2 regions of the Streptomyces sp. NPDC055254 genome follow, and region 1 is predicted to be linked to the other one. Evidence: riboswitches for the same ligand, from Rfam matches in the RefSeq annotation. Region 1 holds a riboswitch; the other holds the start of a gene.
The links. A riboswitch is a leader RNA that binds a small molecule or an ion and turns the genes downstream of it on or off. The one in region 1 is predicted to bind S-adenosylmethionine.
Positions count from the first base shown of each region.

Region 2: linked by a shared signal. The riboswitch ahead of ACWFQ8_RS11130 (aminotransferase class V-fold PLP-dependent enzyme) and the one ahead of thrC (threonine synthase) in region 1 are both predicted to bind S-adenosylmethionine.

Region 1 is NZ_JBSGQV010000012.1:127,447-136,155, reverse strand. Features, by position in the region: gene ACWFQ8_RS15310 (alpha,alpha-trehalose-phosphate synthase (UDP-forming)) at 163-1,635, opposite strand; gene ACWFQ8_RS15305 (glucosyl-3-phosphoglycerate synthase) at 1,731-2,681, opposite strand; SAM riboswitch class I at 2,866-3,020, shown strand; gene thrC (threonine synthase) at 3,038-4,342, shown strand; gene ACWFQ8_RS15295 (MoaD/ThiS family protein) at 4,378-4,653, shown strand; gene ACWFQ8_RS15290 (cold-shock protein) at 5,095-5,301, shown strand; gene groL (chaperonin GroEL) at 5,654-7,276, shown strand; gene ACWFQ8_RS15280 (GNAT family N-acetyltransferase) at 7,423-7,854, opposite strand; gene ACWFQ8_RS15275 (phosphoribosylanthranilate isomerase) at 8,073-8,699, shown strand.
Region 2 is NZ_JBSGQV010000008.1:49,631-58,339, forward strand. Features, by position in the region: gene ctaE (aa3-type cytochrome oxidase subunit III) at 1-533, shown strand, start outside; gene qcrC (cytochrome bc1 complex diheme cytochrome c subunit) at 610-1,419, shown strand; gene qcrA (cytochrome bc1 complex Rieske iron-sulfur subunit) at 1,416-2,474, shown strand; gene qcrB (cytochrome bc1 complex cytochrome b subunit) at 2,471-4,102, shown strand; gene trpD (anthranilate phosphoribosyltransferase) at 4,272-5,336, shown strand; SAM riboswitch class IV at 5,427-5,543, shown strand; gene ACWFQ8_RS11130 (aminotransferase class V-fold PLP-dependent enzyme) at 5,761-7,197, shown strand; gene ACWFQ8_RS11135 (Lrp/AsnC ligand binding domain-containing protein) at 7,252-7,533, opposite strand; gene ACWFQ8_RS11140 (rhomboid family intramembrane serine protease) at 7,530-8,264, opposite strand; gene ACWFQ8_RS11145 (hypothetical protein) at 8,388-8,627, shown strand; gene ACWFQ8_RS11150 (NYN domain-containing protein) at 8,668-8,709, shown strand, end outside.

The DNA of each region.
Region 1 (8,709 bases):
GGATTGCCCGGAGGGCAATTCCAGCCCCGCCGGCGTTTGAGGCGCGGGCGCGGAGCGCCGTGGGGTTGGGGGCGGGGCCCCGGGAGGGGAGCCGTGGGGTTGGAGGCGGGGCCTCGGGAGGGGAGGCGTGGGGGGTCGGGGCGGAGCGCCGTAGGGGGGCGGTCAGGGCTTCGCGGGGGGGAGGGCCGACAGTTGGGACGTGAACCAGCGGGCCGGCGGGAGCGCCGTCGCGGCGGCCGCGAGGCGCTTCGTGCGCTCCGCCCGCTCCCCCTCCGGCATCGCCAGCGCCGCGTGCAACGCCTCGGCCGTCTCCGTCACGTCGTACGGGCTCACCGTCAGCGCGTCCTCGCGGAGCTCCTCGTACGCCCCCGCCCCCGTCGACAGCACCAGCACGCACCCCTCCTCCGACACCACCGGGATCTCCTTCGCCACCAGGTTCATGCCGTCCCGCACCGGGTTCACCAGCGCCACGTCCGCCATCCGGTACGCCGCCAGCGACCGCGCGAAGTCGTCCTTGACCGACACCAGCACCGGCTGCCAGTCCTCCGTGCCGAACTCCGCGTTGATCTCCGCCGCCAGCGTGGCCACCGCGTCCGTGTAGTCCCGGTAGACCTTCAAGTCCTGCCGCGAGGGGTACGCCGACGCCAGGTGCACGACCCGGCCCCGCCACTCGGGGTGCGTCGTCAGCAGTTCCCGGTACGCCAGCAGCCCGCGCAGGATGTTCTTGGACAGCTCCGTCCGGTCCACCCGGACGATGGTCTTTCGGCCCGCGACCTCCGCCCGAAGCTCCGCCAGCTTCTCGTCCACCTCCGGACGGTGCGCCAGCGCGCGCAGCTCCTCCGCGTCGACGCCGAGCGGGTACGCCTCCACGGCCGTCTCCCGCACCGGCCCCAGCCCGCTGCCGTCCGCGCGCATCCTGCGGTGCGTCACCGAGGTCGGGTTGCCGCCGTGGGCGAAGCTGCCCGTCGCGACGCCGGTAGGGGAGTCCGTGCTCGCGCCCGTGATGAAGTTGACGCCCCACCGCTCGGTGTGGAAGCCGAGCCGGTCCGCCCCGAGCATGCCCCACAGCAGTTGCTCCCGGATGTCGTCCGGCAGCATGCCCATGAACTCCGGGGACGCCCACGGAGTGTGCGTGAAGTGCCCGATCCGCAGGTCCGGCCGCAGTGCGCGCAGCTCGCCCGGGGCCAGCGCCAGGTGGTAGTCCTGCACGAGGACGGCCGCGCCCGGCGCCGCCTCCTCGGCGAGGGCCTCGGCGAAGGCCCGGTTGTACGCCACGTACGAGTCCCAGCGGCGCCGGAACTCCGCGTCGAAGACCGGCTCGCGCGGGACGTCGTACAGGTGGTGGTGGGTGAACCAGAGCACCGAGTTCGCGATGCCGTTGTAGGCGTCGTCGTACACCGTGGGATCGATGTCCAGCATCCGGACACCCGGCTCCGCGACGCCCCGCCGAACCGCCTCCCGGTCCGCCTCCGACAGGGCCGCGCAGATCCACAGGGCGCCTGGTTGCTCCGCGAGCGCGGCGGAGAGCCCCGAGACGAGCCCGCCCCCGCCGCGCCGGGCGGTGAGCGTGCCGTCGGGGGCGAGGGCGTAGGAGAGCGGGCCGCGGTTGGCTGCGACGAGTACCTGAGAAGCCATGCCGCCAACCTAGCCCCGACCGCCCTCGCTCAAACGTGTGGACGGAGCCGGCCGGGGGCCCGGACCGGCTCGCGCCGGGCGCCGAGGGAGCCGGTTCAGGCCACGCGGCGCACGGCGTACTCCGGGATCTCCCGCATCGGCGGCCGCTCCTCTGTGTCCACCGCGTACGTCCGCGCAACGAACCCGTCCGGTCCCCGCTCGAACTGCGTCAGCTCCGGCCGTACGAGGTGCCCGCGCGAGAGCCGCAACTGCGCCGTGCGGTAGATCGCGGCGGCCATCCGGCCCAGCGCCTGCCCGTCCTGATGGCGGTGGACCCGTACGCCCACGTCCACCTGGGCCAGCGCGTCCAGCCCGACCGTGTGCAGCGCGTCCACCAGCAGGCCGAGCTCGACCCCGTACCCGACGGGGAACGGCAGCCGCTCCAGCAGCGAGCGCCGCACCGCGTACTCGCCGCCCAGCGGCTGCACGAAGCCGGCCAGCCGCGGCCAGTGCAGGTTCAGCAGCGGGCGGGCCACCAGCTCGGTCACCCGGCCGCCCTGGCCCGGGGCGTCGCCCAGCGGGCGGTCGTACATCGCCTTGACGAACTGCACACCGGGGTCGGTCAGCAGCGGTCCCACGATCCCGGAGACGAACGAGGCCGAGAAGTCCCGCAGATCGGCGTCGACGAAGCAGACCACGTCCCCGGTGGTGGCCAGCAGCGAGCGCCACAGCACCTCGCCCTTGCCGGGCAGTGGGGGGATCCTCGGGAGGAGCGCGTCGCGGTGCACGACCCGGGCGCCGGCCTTCGCCGCGACCTCCGCCGTGCGGTCCTCGGAGCCCGAGTCGATCACGACCAGCTCGTCCACCAGCGGCACCGGCAGGCCCTCGATCAGATCGCGCCGGATGACCTCGACGATGGCGCCGACCGTCGCCTCCTCGTCGAGCGCGGGCAGCACCACGCTGACCGTCGTGCCGGCCGCCCGTTTCCGGTCGAGCAGCTGGTCGAGCGGTCGGTCGGCGGCGGACCAGGAGCGGTCGGCCAGCCAGCGCTCCACCTCTTCCAGCACTCTCAGCACTCCCTGCGTCGATCCCTTTGGGGTGAAATATGATCCATCTCGCGGTTCGGACGGCTGTCTCAACCACCCGGACCTTCGGTTACAGTCTTGAACAACGCGAAGCACCGCCGCATGTCGGGGGTCCTCGCGCACAAACGCCCGGGAGCGCCACAGAGCGCGCAGCCCGGTGCCATACCGCTCATCCAGAGGGGCAGAGGGACACGGCCCGTTGAAGCCCCGGCAACCCTCCAGTCGGTTCTCGCGATTGCGTCACGCACGCCAGCGAGGTCCCCGGCTAGGGAAGGTGCCAATTCCGTCTCATGGCGAAGTGCGCCATGGGGAAGATGAGGAGAAAGGGCCTCGCCATCATGGCTGCACAGACTGTCGCCACCTCTGCCGACCTGGTTTCTGTCGACCTCGGACCCGCCACCGGCCTTTCCTGTCGCGAATGCGGTACCCGTTTCGCGCTCGGTCCCGTCTTCGCGTGCGCCGAGTGCTTCGGACCGCTGGAAGTCGCCTACGAGTTCCCGACCGGTACTGGTTCACCCGAAGACGCCGAGGCGCTGCGCGCGGCGATCGAGGCCGGACCCAACAACATCTGGCGTTACGCGCCGCTGCTGCCCGTCCCCGCGGACGTGGCCTCCAAGCCGAGCCTGAACCCCGGCTTCACCAAGCTGGTGGACGCGGCCAACCTGGCCAAGGAGCTCGGCGTCACCGGCAAGCTCTACGTCAAGGACGACTCCGGCAACCCGACGCACTCCTTCAAGGACCGCGTCGTGGCCATCGCCGTCGAGGCCGCCCGCGCCTTCGGCTTCACCACCCTGTCCTGCTCCTCCACGGGCAACCTGGCCGGCGCCGTCGGCGCGGCCGCCGCCCGCGCCGGCTTCCGGTCCTGCGTGTTCATCCCGCACGACCTGGAGCAGGGCAAGGTCGTCATGGCCGGTGTGTACGGCGGCGACCTGGTCGGTATCGAGGGCAACTACGACGACGTCAACCGCTTCTGCTCCGAGCTCATCGGCGACCCGCTGGGCGAGGGCTGGGGCTTCGTCAACGTCAACCTGCGCCCCTACTACGGCGAGGGCTCCAAGACCCTGGCGTACGAGATCTGCGAGCAGCTCGGCTGGCAGCTGCCCGACCAGATCGTCATCCCGATCGCGTCCGGCTCGCAGCTGACGAAGATCGACAAGGGTCTGCAGGAGCTGATCAAGCTCGGCCTCGTCGAGGACAAGCCGTACAAGATCTTCGGTGCCCAGGCCGAGGGCTGCTCCCCGGTATCGACCGCCTTCAAGGCCGGTCACGACGTGGTCCGCCCGCAGAAGCCGAACACCATCGCCAAGTCGCTGGCCATCGGCAACCCGGCGGACGGCCCGTACGTGCTGGACATCGCGCGCCGGACCGGTGGCTTCGTCGAGGACGTCAACGACGAGCAGGTCGTCGAGGCCATCAAGATCCTCGCCCAGACCGAGGGCATCTTCGCCGAGACCGCGGGTGGCGTGACCGTCGGCGTGACGAAGAAGCTCATCGAGAACGGGCAGCTCGACCCGACGCTGACGACGGTCGTCCTGAACACCGGCGACGGCCTCAAGACCCTGGAGGCGGTGGCCGCCGACAGCGGGCAGAGCGCCACCATCCGCCCGAGCCTGGACGCCTTCCGCGCCGCCGGCCTGGCCTGACGACCACTCCCGCACACCGGAAAGGCAGTAGCACCATGAGCGTCAACGTCCGCATCCCCACCATCCTGCGCACCTACACCGGCGGCCGGGCCGAGGTCCCCGCCGAGGGCGCCACGCTGGCGGAGGTCATCCAGTCCCTGGAGCAGAGCCACCCGGGCATCGCCGCGCGCGTCCTGGACGACCAGGGCAAGCTGCGCCGCTTCGTGAACGTCTACGTCAACGACGACGACGTGCGCTTCGAGGGCGGGCTGGAGGCGAAGACGCCGGACGGCGCCGGCGTCTCGATCATCCCCGCCGTCGCGGGCGGCTGACCGGTCCCGTCCGGACGGGACCGGACGGGTCCGGCCCCTGAGGCCGGTGTCCCGGACGCCACGCGAATCCTTTATTACCCCCTCCGTCAACAAGTGGAGGGGGTAATTCTGTTTGGTTGGGCGCGGTAGAGTTGGGGAAGTCCCCTCCGCTGGACTTGCCCGCCGCATATGTACGGGTCGCGTGAGGGTCGACATCGGGTCAATGTGCGAGTGCGGTATGGGGCTTTGGCGAGATATGTCGAGCCCGAGTTGCCCAGGAAGATGCCAAATTTTCACTCTATTTCAATGTATCCGGGTGTCCTGAATTCTCGTCGGATTGACCTGTTGCAGACAGCACCCGCGCAGATACATTCAGCCTCGGTCGACGCGTTCCGACGCAAGTTCTGACCCGGGATCGCGAAGTGCGTTCCTGCGCAAGGGCCAGTAATAGGGGAGTTAGGCATGGCTCAGGGCACCGTCAAGTGGTTCAACGCGGAGAAGGGCTACGGCTTCATCGCGGTCGACGGTGGTGCGGATGTGTTCGTCCACTACAGCGCCATCCAGATGGACGGGTACCGCACCCTTGAAGAGGGTCAGCGGGTCGAGTTCGAGATCTCGCAGGGCCAGAAGGGTCCGCAGGCGGACATGGTCAAGCTCGCACTCGGCTAGTCCTGGCGCGATCGACCGCCCACGCGTGCACGACGAGGGGCCCACATCCCGGACACGGGATGTGGGCCCCTCGCGCGTCGCGGCCCGTGCGGGGGGCCGTGTGCGGCCCGTTCTGGGCCCGTGCGGGGGCCGACGTTCACCCGGCCATTGCCCGAAGCCGCTTGCACTCGGAGGGGTCGAGTGCTAATCATTGGCGTTAGCACTCTCCTGTCGAGAGTGCTACCAAAACGAGGACCGGGCCGGTGAGGCCCGCAGGGTCCGGCGGGAAGGAACCGCCGGGCACTCAGGCCGTCCGTCGCGGGCGCGGGCGCGGTCCGGAGCAATCCACCCCTGTCCGGGAGGACCACTTCAGATGGCCAAGATCATTGCGTTCGACGAGGAGGCCCGGCGCGGTCTCGAGCGTGGGATGAACCAGCTCGCCGACGCCGTCAAGGTCACCCTTGGCCCCAAGGGTCGCAACGTCGTCCTTGAGAAGAAGTGGGGCGCCCCCACGATCACCAACGATGGTGTCTCCATCGCCAAGGAGATCGAGCTCGAGGACCCGTACGAGAAGATCGGCGCCGAGCTGGTCAAGGAAGTCGCCAAGAAGACGGACGACGTCGCCGGCGACGGTACGACCACCGCCACGGTGCTGGCTCAGGCGCTCGTCCGCGAGGGCCTGCGCAACGTAGCCGCCGGCGCCAACCCGATGGCCCTCAAGCGTGGTATCGAGAAGGCCGTCGAGGCCGTCTCCGCCGCCCTGCTCGCCCAGGCCAAGGATGTCGAGACCAAGGAGCAGATCGCTTCCACGGCCTCCATCTCCGCCGCCGACACCCAGATCGGCGAGCTCATCGCCGAGGCCATGGACAAGGTCGGCAAGGAAGGCGTCATCACCGTCGAGGAGTCGCAGACCTTCGGTCTGGAGCTTGAGCTCACCGAGGGCATGCGCTTCGACAAGGGCTACATCTCGGCGTACTTCGCCACCGACATGGAGCGCATGGAGTCGTCCCTCGACGACCCGTACATCCTGATCGTCAACTCCAAGATCGGCTCGGTCAAGGACCTGCTGCCGCTCCTGGAGAAGGTCATGCAGTCCGGCAAGCCGCTGCTGATCATCGCCGAGGACGTCGAGGGCGAGGCCCTGTCGACCCTGGTCGTCAACAAGATCCGCGGCACCTTCAAGTCCGTCGCCGTCAAGGCCCCGGGCTTCGGTGACCGCCGCAAGGCCATGCTCGGCGACATCGCCATCCTCACCGGTGGCACCGTCATCTCCGAGGAGGTCGGCCTCAAGCTGGAGAACGCCGGTCTCGACCTCCTGGGCCGCGCCCGCAAGGTCGTCATCACCAAGGACGAGACCACCATCGTCGACGGTGCCGGTGACAGCGACCAGGTCGCCGGTCGCGTGAACCAGATCCGCGCCGAGATCGAGAACTCCGACTCGGACTACGACCGCGAGAAGCTCCAGGAGCGCCTCGCGAAGCTGGCCGGCGGCGTGGCCGTCATCAAGGCCGGCGCCGCGACCGAGGTGGAGCTCAAGGAGCGCAAGCACCGCATCGAGGACGCCGTTCGCAACGCGAAGGCGGCCGTCGAGGAGGGCATCGTCGCCGGTGGTGGCGTGGCCCTGCTGCAGGCCTCCGCGGTCTTCGAGAAGCTGGAGCTCACGGGCGACGAGGCGACCGGCGCCAACGCCGTGCGCCTGGCCCTGGAGGCCCCGCTCAAGCAGATCGCCGTCAACGGTGGCCTTGAGGGTGGCGTCGTCGTCGAGAAGGTGCGCAACCTGCCGATCGGTCACGGCCTGAACGCCGCGACCGGCAAGTACGTCGACATGATCGCCGAGGGCATCATCGACCCGGCGAAGGTCACGCGCTCCGCGCTGCAGAACGCCGCGTCGATCGCCGCGCTGTTCCTGACGACCGAGGCCGTCATCGCCGACAAGCCCGAGAAGGCCGGTGCCCCCGCGGGCGGCGGCATGCCGGGCGGTGACATGGACTTCTGATCGGCCCCTGGCTGATCGGCTGTTCTCGAACGAGGGCGGCACCCCCGCGGGGGTGCCGCCCTCGGGCGTTCCGGCGGGTTCCTCGGGCGTTCCGGGTTCCTCGGGCGTTCCGGCGGGTTCTTCGGGATCGCCCGGCGGTGCCGGGATCAGGGCTTGAGCCGCTTGAGGAAGTACACGTCCTCGTGGCCGGCCGGGAAACCCGGGACGCGGGCCGTCTCCGCGTAGCCGTGGCGGGCGTAGAAGGCCGGCGCCTGGAAGGTGAAGGACGAGACCAGGATCGTGGCGCAGCCCCGGCGGCGGGCCTCCTCCTCGGCCGCGGCCAGCAGCTTCGCGCCCCAGCCTCCGCCCCGGCAGTCCTCGCGGACCCAGGTCATCCCGATGCCCGCGCGGTCGCCCCAGCTCCAGCCGGACAGTCCCGCGACGAGCGCGCCGTCCGCGTCCGTGATCCGTACGGTGAATTCGGACTGCTCGTGCCCTGCCGTCGCCGCCTGGTTGAAGGCGTCCAGCTCCTTGCTCAACCGCGCGTCGAGCTCGGAGTCCGGTCCGCCTGTGGCGATGTCCACCCCGTTGTCGTTCATGGCACTCATTCTGCGTGCGCCGCGGCGTCCGGCCGAACGGATTCCGGACTGCCGGGGGCCGGCTGCCGGGGCCGGGCTCAGAAGTCGTGCCGGGCACCCTCGATTCCGCCGCGTGACGTGCTGTGCCCGTGCCTCACCAGGTGAGGGCCGGGAGTGCCGGAGTGCCCGGGGTTCGGGACGGGGCGGCGGGGGGTCCCGGGGTTTGGTTGACTCGGGGCATGAGCGAAAGCAGCGCACTGTTCGTGAAGATCTGCGGCCTCAGGACCGCCCATGACGTGGATGCGGCCGTCGCGGCCGGGGCGGACGCCGTCGGCTTCGTCTTCGCCCCCGGCAGCCCGCGGACCGTCGGCGCCGCCGAGGCGCGGGAGCTGGCCGGGCGGGTGCCGGACGGGGTGCTGACCGTCGGGGTGTTCCGGGGACAGTCCCTCGCGGAGGTCCGGCGACTGACCGAGGAGAGCGGGGTCCGGGCCGTGCAGCTGCACGGGGACGAGGGGCCCGAGTACTACGGGGACCTCCGCGCGCCGGGCCGGACGCTGCTGCGGGCCACGGCCGAGCAGGTGGAGCGCTGCGGGGAGTACGGGGAGGACCTGCTGCTGCTCGACGCCCCCGATCCGGGGTCGGGCCGGCCGTGGAACTGGGGCTCGGCCCGGTTCACGGCGCCCGAGGGCCGGTGGTTGCTGGCGGGCGGGCTCACCCCGGCCAATGTCGGGGAGGCCGTCCGGATCACCGGCGCCTGGGGCGTGGACGTGTCCAGCGGGGTGGAACGGGAGCGCGGGGTGAAGTCCCCGGAGCTGATCCGCGCCTTCGTGCAGGCCGCCCGCGCCGCCGCCGCCGAGCACCAGTGACCTGAGTCAG
Region 2 (8,709 bases), on a different contig from region 1:
TCATCTGGTTGAGTTCCGAGCTGATGTTCTTCGCGGCCCTCTTCGCGATGTACTTCACCCTGCGATCCGTGATGGGTACCGAGTACTGGACAGAGCAGGCCTCGGCCTTGAATCTGCCCTTCTCGGCGACGAACACGACGATCCTGGTGCTCTCCTCGCTCACCTGCCAGCTCGGCGTATTCGCCGCCGAGCGCGGTGACGTGAAGAAGCTCCGGACGTGGTTCATCATCACGTTCGTCATGGGTGCGATCTTCATTGGCGGCCAGGTGTTCGAGTACACCGAGCTGGTCAAGCACGAAGGCATGAGCCTCTCGTCCGATCCGTACGGCTCGGTGTTCTACCTGACCACCGGCTTCCACGGTCTGCACGTGACGGGCGGCCTCATCGCCTTCCTGCTGGTCCTCGGCCGGACGTACGCGGCCAAGAGGTTCACCCACGAACAGGCCACGTCGGCCATCGTCGTGTCCTACTACTGGCACTTCGTCGATGTCGTCTGGATCGGCCTCTTCGCCACGATCTACCTGATCAAGTAGCGAACACGTCGCCGGGCCCGACCCGGCACTCCATCCAGAAACACCGACGCAGAAGATCCTGACACCGGGGTAATCCGTGAAAAAGCTCTCCGCACGACGACGCCATCCGCTGGCGGCGGTCGTCGTTCTACTCCTCGCGCTGGCGGCCACTGGGGGGCTGTACGCCGCCTTCGCCCCCGCGGGCAAGGCGCAGGCCGATGAAACCGCCCAGTCCCTCGCCATCGAGGAGGGCAAGAAGCTCTACGCCGTCGGCTGCGCAAGCTGCCACGGAACCGGCGGTCAGGGTTCCTCTGACGGCCCGAGCCTGGTCGGCGTAGGCTCCGCGGCCGTCGACTTCCAGGTGAGCACGGGCCGCATGCCGGCCCAGCAGCCCGGCGCCCAGGTGCCGGAGAAGCCGAAGGTCTACACCCAGGCGCAGATCGACCAGCTGGCCGCGTACATCGCGTCCCTCGGCGCCGGCCCGATCACGCCGACCGAGAAGCAGTACGACCCGGCGGGTGCCGACATCGCCAAGGGTGGTGAGCTGTTCCGCAACAACTGCGCGCAGTGTCACAACTTCACCGGCGAAGGCGGCGCGCTGACGAACGGCAAGTACGCCCCGAACCTTGAGGACGTATCGCCCAAGCACATCTACGAGGCCATGCTCACCGGCCCGCAGAACATGCCCTCCTTCCCGGACAGCACCATGCCGGAGCAGGAGAAGAAGGACATCATCGCGTACCTCCAGAACGTGAACGGCGAGAAGTCGACCAACCCCGGCGGGCTCAAGCTCGGTGGCCTCGGCCCCGTCTCCGAGGGTCTGTTCGGCTGGATCTTCGGTCTGGGTGCGCTGATCGCTGTCGCCGTCTGGGTCGCGGCCCACACCGCTAAGGCCAAGAAGTCATGAGTAGCCAAGACATTCCCGAAGAGAAGCACCTGCCGAGCGAGCAGGGCGACGTCCACCACGGTGGCGTAGCGGTCGCGGACGACCCGTTCGCGGACCCGGGCCTGCCGGTCCACAAGCCGCGCATCCAGGACATCGACGAGCGTGCGGCGAAGCGCTCCGAGCGCACCGTCGCGATGCTGTTCACGCTGTCGATGCTGGCGACGATCGGCTTCATCGCGTCCTACGTGATCTTCCCGGTCGACAAGATCGTCTACATCTTCCCGCTGGGGAAGGTGAGTGCGCTCAACTTCGCCCTGGGCATGACGCTGGGCACGGCCCTCTTCTGCATCGGCGCGGGCGCGGTCCACTGGGCCCGCACCCTGATGTCCGACGTCGAGGTCGCCGACGAGCGCCACGAGATCGCAGCTCCGCCGGAGGTCAAGGCCAAGGTCATGGCCGACTTCGCCGCCGGTGCGTCGGAGTCCGGCATCGGTCGCCGTCCGCTCATCCGCAACACCATGCTGGGTGCGCTGGCGATGCTGCCGCTGTCCGCCGTCATGATCCTCCGTGACACGGGCCCGCTGCCCGAGGACAAGCTCCGCAAGACCCTGTGGGCCAAGGGCAAGCTGCTCATCAACCAGAACACGATGGAGCCGCTGCGTCCCGAGGACGTCCTGGTCGGTTCGCTGACCTTCGCCATGCCGGAAGGCCTGGAGGAGGACCAGCACGACTTCCAGGTCCAGATCGCCAAGGCCGCCCTGATGATCGTCCGCATCCAGCCGGACGACATCAAGGACAAGCAGGAGCTGGAGTGGTCCCACGACGGCATCGTCGCCTACTCCAAGATCTGCACCCACGTCGGCTGCCCGATCAGCCTGTACGAGCAGCAGACGCACCACGTGCTCTGCCCGTGCCACCAGTCCACCTTCGACCTCTCCGACGGCGCCCGTGTCATCTTCGGCCCGGCTGGTCACGCCCTTCCGCAGCTGCGGATCGGTGTGAATGACGAAGGCTTCCTCGAAGCGCTCGGCGACTTCGAAGAGCCCGTCGGTCCTGCATTCTGGGAGCGCGGATGAGCACTGCCACCACCACCAAGACGGCGCGCAAAGCGCCGGCCGGCGAGCGCGTAGCGGACTGGGCGGACGGCCGCCTGGGCATCTACAGCCTGGCCAAGGCCAACATGCGCAAGATCTTCCCGGACCACTGGTCCTTCATGCTGGGTGAGATCTGCCTCTACAGCTTCATCATCATCATCCTCACGGGTGTGTACCTGACGCTGTTCTTCCACCCGAGCATGAACGAGGTCGTCTACCACGGCTCGTACGTGCCCATGCAGGGCGTCATGATGTCCGAGGCCTTCGCCTCGACCCTGGACATCAGCTTCGACGTCCGCGGTGGTCTGCTCATCCGGCAGATCCACCACTGGGCGGCGCTGATCTTCGTCGCGGCGATGATCGTGCACATGATGCGCGTGTTCTTCACCGGCGCGTTCCGCAAGCCGCGCGAGGTCAACTGGATCTTCGGCTTCCTGCTGCTGGTCCTCGGCATGTTCACCGGTTTCACCGGTTACTCGCTGCCGGACGACCTGCTCTCGGGCACCGGTGTCCGCTTCATGCAGGGCGCGATCCTGTCCGTGCCGGTCGTCGGCACGTACCTGTCGTTCTTCCTGTTCGGCGGGGAGTTCCCGGGCGGCGACTTCGTCGCGCGGTTCTACTCCATCCACATCCTGCTGCTGCCCGGCATCATGATGGGCCTGCTCGTGGCCCACCTGATCCTGGTCTTCTACCACAAGCACACCCAGTTCCCCGGGCCGGGCAAGACGAACAACAACGTCGTCGGCATGCCGCTGCTGCCGGTCTACATGGCCAAGGCCGGAGGCTTCTTCTTCCTGGTCTTCGGTGTCATCTCGGCCATCTCCGCGATCGCCTCGATCAACCCGATCTGGGCGCTCGGCCCGTACCGTCCGGACCACGTGTCCACCGGTGCGCAGCCCGACTGGTACATGGGTATGCCCGAGGGCCTGATCCGTGCCATGCCCGGCTGGGAGATCAACCTGTGGGGCCACACGCTCGTCCTGGGCGTGTTCATCCCGCTGCTGCTCTTCCCGCTGGTGCTGGGCGCGATCGCCGTCTGGCCCTTCATCGAGTCCTGGGTCACCGGGGACAAGCGCGAGCACCACATCCTGGACCGCCCGCGCAACGTCCCGACCCGTACGGCCTTCGGTGTCGCCTGGATCGCGGAGTACATCGTGCTCCTGATCGGCGGTGGAAACGACATGTTCGCGCAGTACTTCCACCTGTCGATCAACTCGATCACCTGGTTCGTCCGCATCGGCTTCTTCGCCGTACCGGTCCTCGCCTTCATCGTCACCAAGCGGATCTGCCTCGGCCTCCAGCGCCGGGACCGGGACAAGGTGCTGCACGGTCGCGAGACCGGCATCATCAAGCGCCTGCCGCACGGTGAGTTCGTCGAGATCCACGAGCCGCTCCCGCAGGGCCAGCTGCACACGCTGACCCAGCACGAGCAGTACCGGCCGATCGAGGCCGGTCCGACGGTCGACGAGAACGGCGTCGAGCGCAAGGTGAAGCTCACGGAGAAGCTGCGGGCGAAGCTCAGCAAGGGCTTCTACGCCGAGGACAACCAGATTCCGAAGCCCTCGGTGGAGGAGTACAAGGAGATCCAGAGCGGCCACGGCCACCACTGATCCCGTTTGAGGGACTGATTTCGGTCAGTCCTGGCGTCGCCACGGCAAGAGCCCCGTCCAGGGTCTGGACGGGGCTCTTTGCCGTCCCTCGGGGCTGGATAGGCTGGAGCCCTTCCCATTCGACGTGGGCGCGGACACGGGGGCGGCCCACAAGCAGCAGGAGCGGACCATGAACGTTGTGACCCCGGCAGGCGGCGACAGCGTGGCGGCCCGCGGCTGGCCGGGCCTTCTCGACGCGCTGCTGGCCGGCCGGGACCTGCGTGCCGAGGACACCGCCTGGGCCATGGACAAGATCATGCGTGGGGAGGCCACCGACGCCCAGATCGCCGGTTTCGTGGTCGCCCTGCGGGCCAAGGGCGAGACCGTCGCGGAGATCAACGGTCTCGTCGAGACCATGTACGACCACGCCAACCTGATCGAGGTGCCGGGCCGGACGGTGGACATCGTCGGCACCGGCGGCGACGGGGCCAAAACGGTCAACATCTCGACGATGTCGGCGATCGTGGTGGCCGGTACGGGCGCCAAGGTGGTCAAGCACGGCAACCGGGCCGCGTCCTCCGCGAGCGGGGCCTCGGACGTCCTGGAGAAGCTCGGCGTCAACCTCGACCTCACCCCGGCGCGGGTCGCCGAGGTCGCGGAGGAGGCCGGCATCACCTTCTGCTTCGCGGTGAAGTTCCACCCGGCGCTGCGCCACGTGGCCGGGGCCCGCAAGGAACTGGGCATCCGGACCACCTTCAACTTCCTGGGCCCGCTGACCAACCCGGCGCGGGTACGGGCCCAGGCGACCGGTGTCGCCGACGCCAGGGTGGCCCCCATCGTGGCCGGCGTGCTCGCGGAGCGGGGCTCGTCCGCGCTGGTCTTCCGCGGCGACGACGGTCTCGACGAGCTCACCACGACCGCCACCTCGCGCGTCTGGCGGGTCCGCGACGGCAGGGTCGTGGAGCAGTCCTTCGACCCCCGTGACGTGGGCGTCGACCTCGTCGACGTGGCGGAGCTGCGGGGCGCGGACGCCTCGTACAACGCGGACGTGGCCCGGCGCCTGCTGGCCGGCGAGACCGGTCCCGTGCGCGACGCGGTGCTGCTGAACTCGGCGGCGGCCCTGGTGGCCCTGGACCCGGGCGAGGGCACGCTGGAGGAGCAGATCGCGGCGGGCATCACCCGGGCGGCGGAGGCCATCGACTCGGGCGCGGCCCGCGCGGCGCTGGAGCGGTGGGTGGCGGCCAGCAACGCCTGATGTTCGTACGACGGTTTTGAGTCAAGGCCCCGGTCCGCCATTCGGACCGGGGCCTTGCGTCGGCGGGATCATGTGGCAGGATGCTGACCAGGTCACGAGTGACAGCGTTTAGGCCCCGGCTCGCTGTCCGGCAACCCTCCTTCCGTGGCGGGGTGCCCCGGGTGATGACCAGGCCGTAGGCAGCGAGGTCTACGGCAAGCGCGGATCCCTCGACACCAGGGGTCCTGGTCTCCCGAGGAGCTTTTTCCGTGAGCAAGCGAATGCGATAGGGCGACTCCGCCCCTTCTTCAACCCCCGGACCAGGGCCGCTTCCGTGTGCCCCGTTCAGTTCCGGGGCACTCCCCGTACCCCGGACGGCCCCAGAGCCGTACCCGCGTGCGGGCGCACCGAAGCCATTCACCCCTGCCTGCCGGGAGATTCCGCCATGTCCGCATTCCTGAACGCCGCCCCGAACGCCGACACCGCCGCCGCTGTCACCGCCCGCGTCACCGCCCCCGTCGAGTGCGCGAGCAACGCCGCCGAGGGCCCCGCCTGTGCCGAACCGCTGGCGGTCCTCGGCCGGGACGTCACCGTCCCGCTCGTCACCGGCGGCGAGGTCACCTACGCCGCCCTGGACTACGCGGCCAGCGCCCCCGCCCTGCAGCGGGTCTGGGACGACGTGGCCGCGTACGCCCCCTACTACGGCAGCGTGCACCGCGGCGCCGGCTACCTCTCCCAGCTTTCCACCGACCTCTTCGAGCAGAGCCGCGTCACGGTCGCCGAGTTCCTCGACTGCCGCCCCACGGACCAGGTGGTCTTCACCCGCTCCACCACCGACTCGCTCAACCTGCTCGCCGCCGTGCTGCCGGCCGACTGCCAGGTCTTCGTCTTCGAGACCGAGCACCACGCCTCGCTGCTGCCCTGGTCGGACGCCCGCGTCAGCTACCTCGACGCCCCGCGCACCCCCGCCGAGGCCGTCGCCACGCTGGAGCGTGCCCTTGCCGAACGCGAGCCGTACGGTCCCGCGCTGGTGTGCGTGACCGGCGCCTCCAACGTCACCGGTGAGCTGTGGCCGGTCAAGGAGCTCGCCGCCGCCGCGCACGCCCACGGCGCGCGGATCGTGCTGGACGCCGCCCAGCTGGCCCCGCACCACCCCGTCTCCGTGCGGGAGCTGGACGTCGACTGGGTCGCCTTCTCCGGCCACAAGCTGTACGCGCCCTTCGGCTCGGGCGTCCTCGCCGGCCGCGCCGACTGGCTCCAGGAGGCCGAGCCGTACCTCGCCGGAGGCGGCGCCTCCCGCAAGGTGGCCCGGCGCGAGGACGGCGGTGTGGACGTCGAGTGGCACACCACCGCCGCGCGCCACGAGGCCGGCTCCCCGAACGTCATCGGCGTCTACTCGATCGCCTCCGCCTGCCGCGCTCTGACCGAGGCGGGCTTCGACGCCCTCGTCGCCCGGGAGCGCCACCTCGTCGCCACGGTCCGCGAGGGCCTCGCGGAGGTCCCCGAGGTGCGGGTGCTGTCCCTCTTCGGGGACGACGCCCCGCGCGTGGGCGTCATCTCCTTCGTGGTCGACGGTTGGAACAGCTCCCACTTCGCGGCGGCCCTGTCCGCCGAGTACGGGATCGGCGTCCGCGACGGCCTGTTCTGCGCCCACCCGCTGGTCCGCACCCTGCTGGGCAGCGAGCCGCAGGAGCCGGGGGAGTGCGGCGCCCCGGAGGCGGCCCCGGGCGAGCGCTCGCTGAACGCCATCCGCGTCAGCTTCGGCGCGGGCACCCCGGACGAGCACGTCGAGCGCTTCGTCCGCGCGGTGAAGGAACTCGTCGCGGACGGCGCGCAGTGGCAGTACCGCACGGAAGAGGGCCGCTGCGTCCCGGCCGTCTGACAGGCGGCGAGGCGGCGGTGCGCTCCAACCGGTCCGGACCCCGGCCCGAGGTGTCTAGGCGTCCAGGCCGATCGCGAAGGCGGCTTCCAGGTCGTGCTGGGAGTAGGTGCGGAAGGCCACGTGGGTGTCCGTCGCCTCGACGCCCGGGATCTTGCTGATGCTGCCCGGGATGATGTCCGCCAGGTTCTCGTGGCGGGCCACCCGGACCAGCGCGATCAGGTCGTACGTACCGGTGACGGAGTACACCTCGCTGACACTGTCCAGCGCGGCGATGGCCTCGGCGATCTCGGGGATGCGGTCCACGCTGGTCTTGATGAGCACGATCGCGGTGATCACGGCTGGCTGTCTCCCTCGGTGGCCGTCGCTGGTGGCCTCACTCTAGTCGCACCGCGATACCGCACCCACGCGTAGAGGAAGCCCACCGAGAAGCCCACGAGATGGGCCAGATAGGCGACCCCCGGGCCGCTGCCCGCCCGGTGCGCCGCCACCCCCTGGAGGGCGAACCAGAACAGCAGCACGATCCAGGCCGGGAACCGCAGCGGCAGGAAGAACAGGAACGGGAACAGACTCGTCACCCTCGCGCTCGGCAGGAGGAAGAGGAAGGCGCCGAGCACCGCCGAGATGGCCCCGGACGCCCCGACCAGCGTCTGCGCGGACCCGGCGTTGGCCGCCGCGTACGCCGTCATGGCCACGTAGCCGGCGCAGACGTAGAAGCCGAGGAACGCCGGACGGCCCATCCGCTGCTCGGCCATCGCGCCGAAGACGTACAGAAAGAGGATGTTCCCCAGCAGGTGCAGCCAGCTGCCGTGCACGAACAGCGCGGTCAGCGGGGTCAGCCAGGCTCGCGGGCCGCCCGTGAACAGCTCGTCCGGGACGACGCCCCAGCGCCGGAAGTACGCGGTCCCGGCGGTCAGCAGCTCGTCGCCCGTCCCGTAGCCCGGGTTCAGCCCCGAGGCCGGACCCAGTACGAACACCACGCCGCAGCCCGCGATCAGCGCATGGGTGACCACCGGCCCCCGGGCGGCCTCGCGCACGGCCCGCCACCTTACGATCATGCGACCGAGCATGACGCAAGCGGACCCACCTGAAGCGGTGGCAGGCCGTAGGGTTACGAGCTGCGGTCGCGGAGTGACGCGGGCGGCCGCAGGGACGGCTTTAATTGAAAGAGCTACGAAGGAGAGAGCGGCCTGATGACGGTTCCCCTGCCGACCGACACCACCCGGTGGCGTTGCACCCTGTGCGGCAACCTCACGCGCTTCGACGTCACCCGTTCGTCGAAGGTCGTGGAGTACGTCCACCTGGACCTCGCCGGGGAGCCCAAGGTCGAGGAGCGCGAGGTGGTCAATGAGACCATCGAGTCGGTCCGCTGCCGCTGGTGCAACGCGGTGGACCAGATCGAGCTGGTGGACAGGCCGGGCACGGACTCCTGACGGAGCCGTACCCGCAGGTAGATCACGGTAGGGGTGACGGATTGTGGAGCCAGCAAGCGGTGCTGAGCCGGCCGACGCGGCC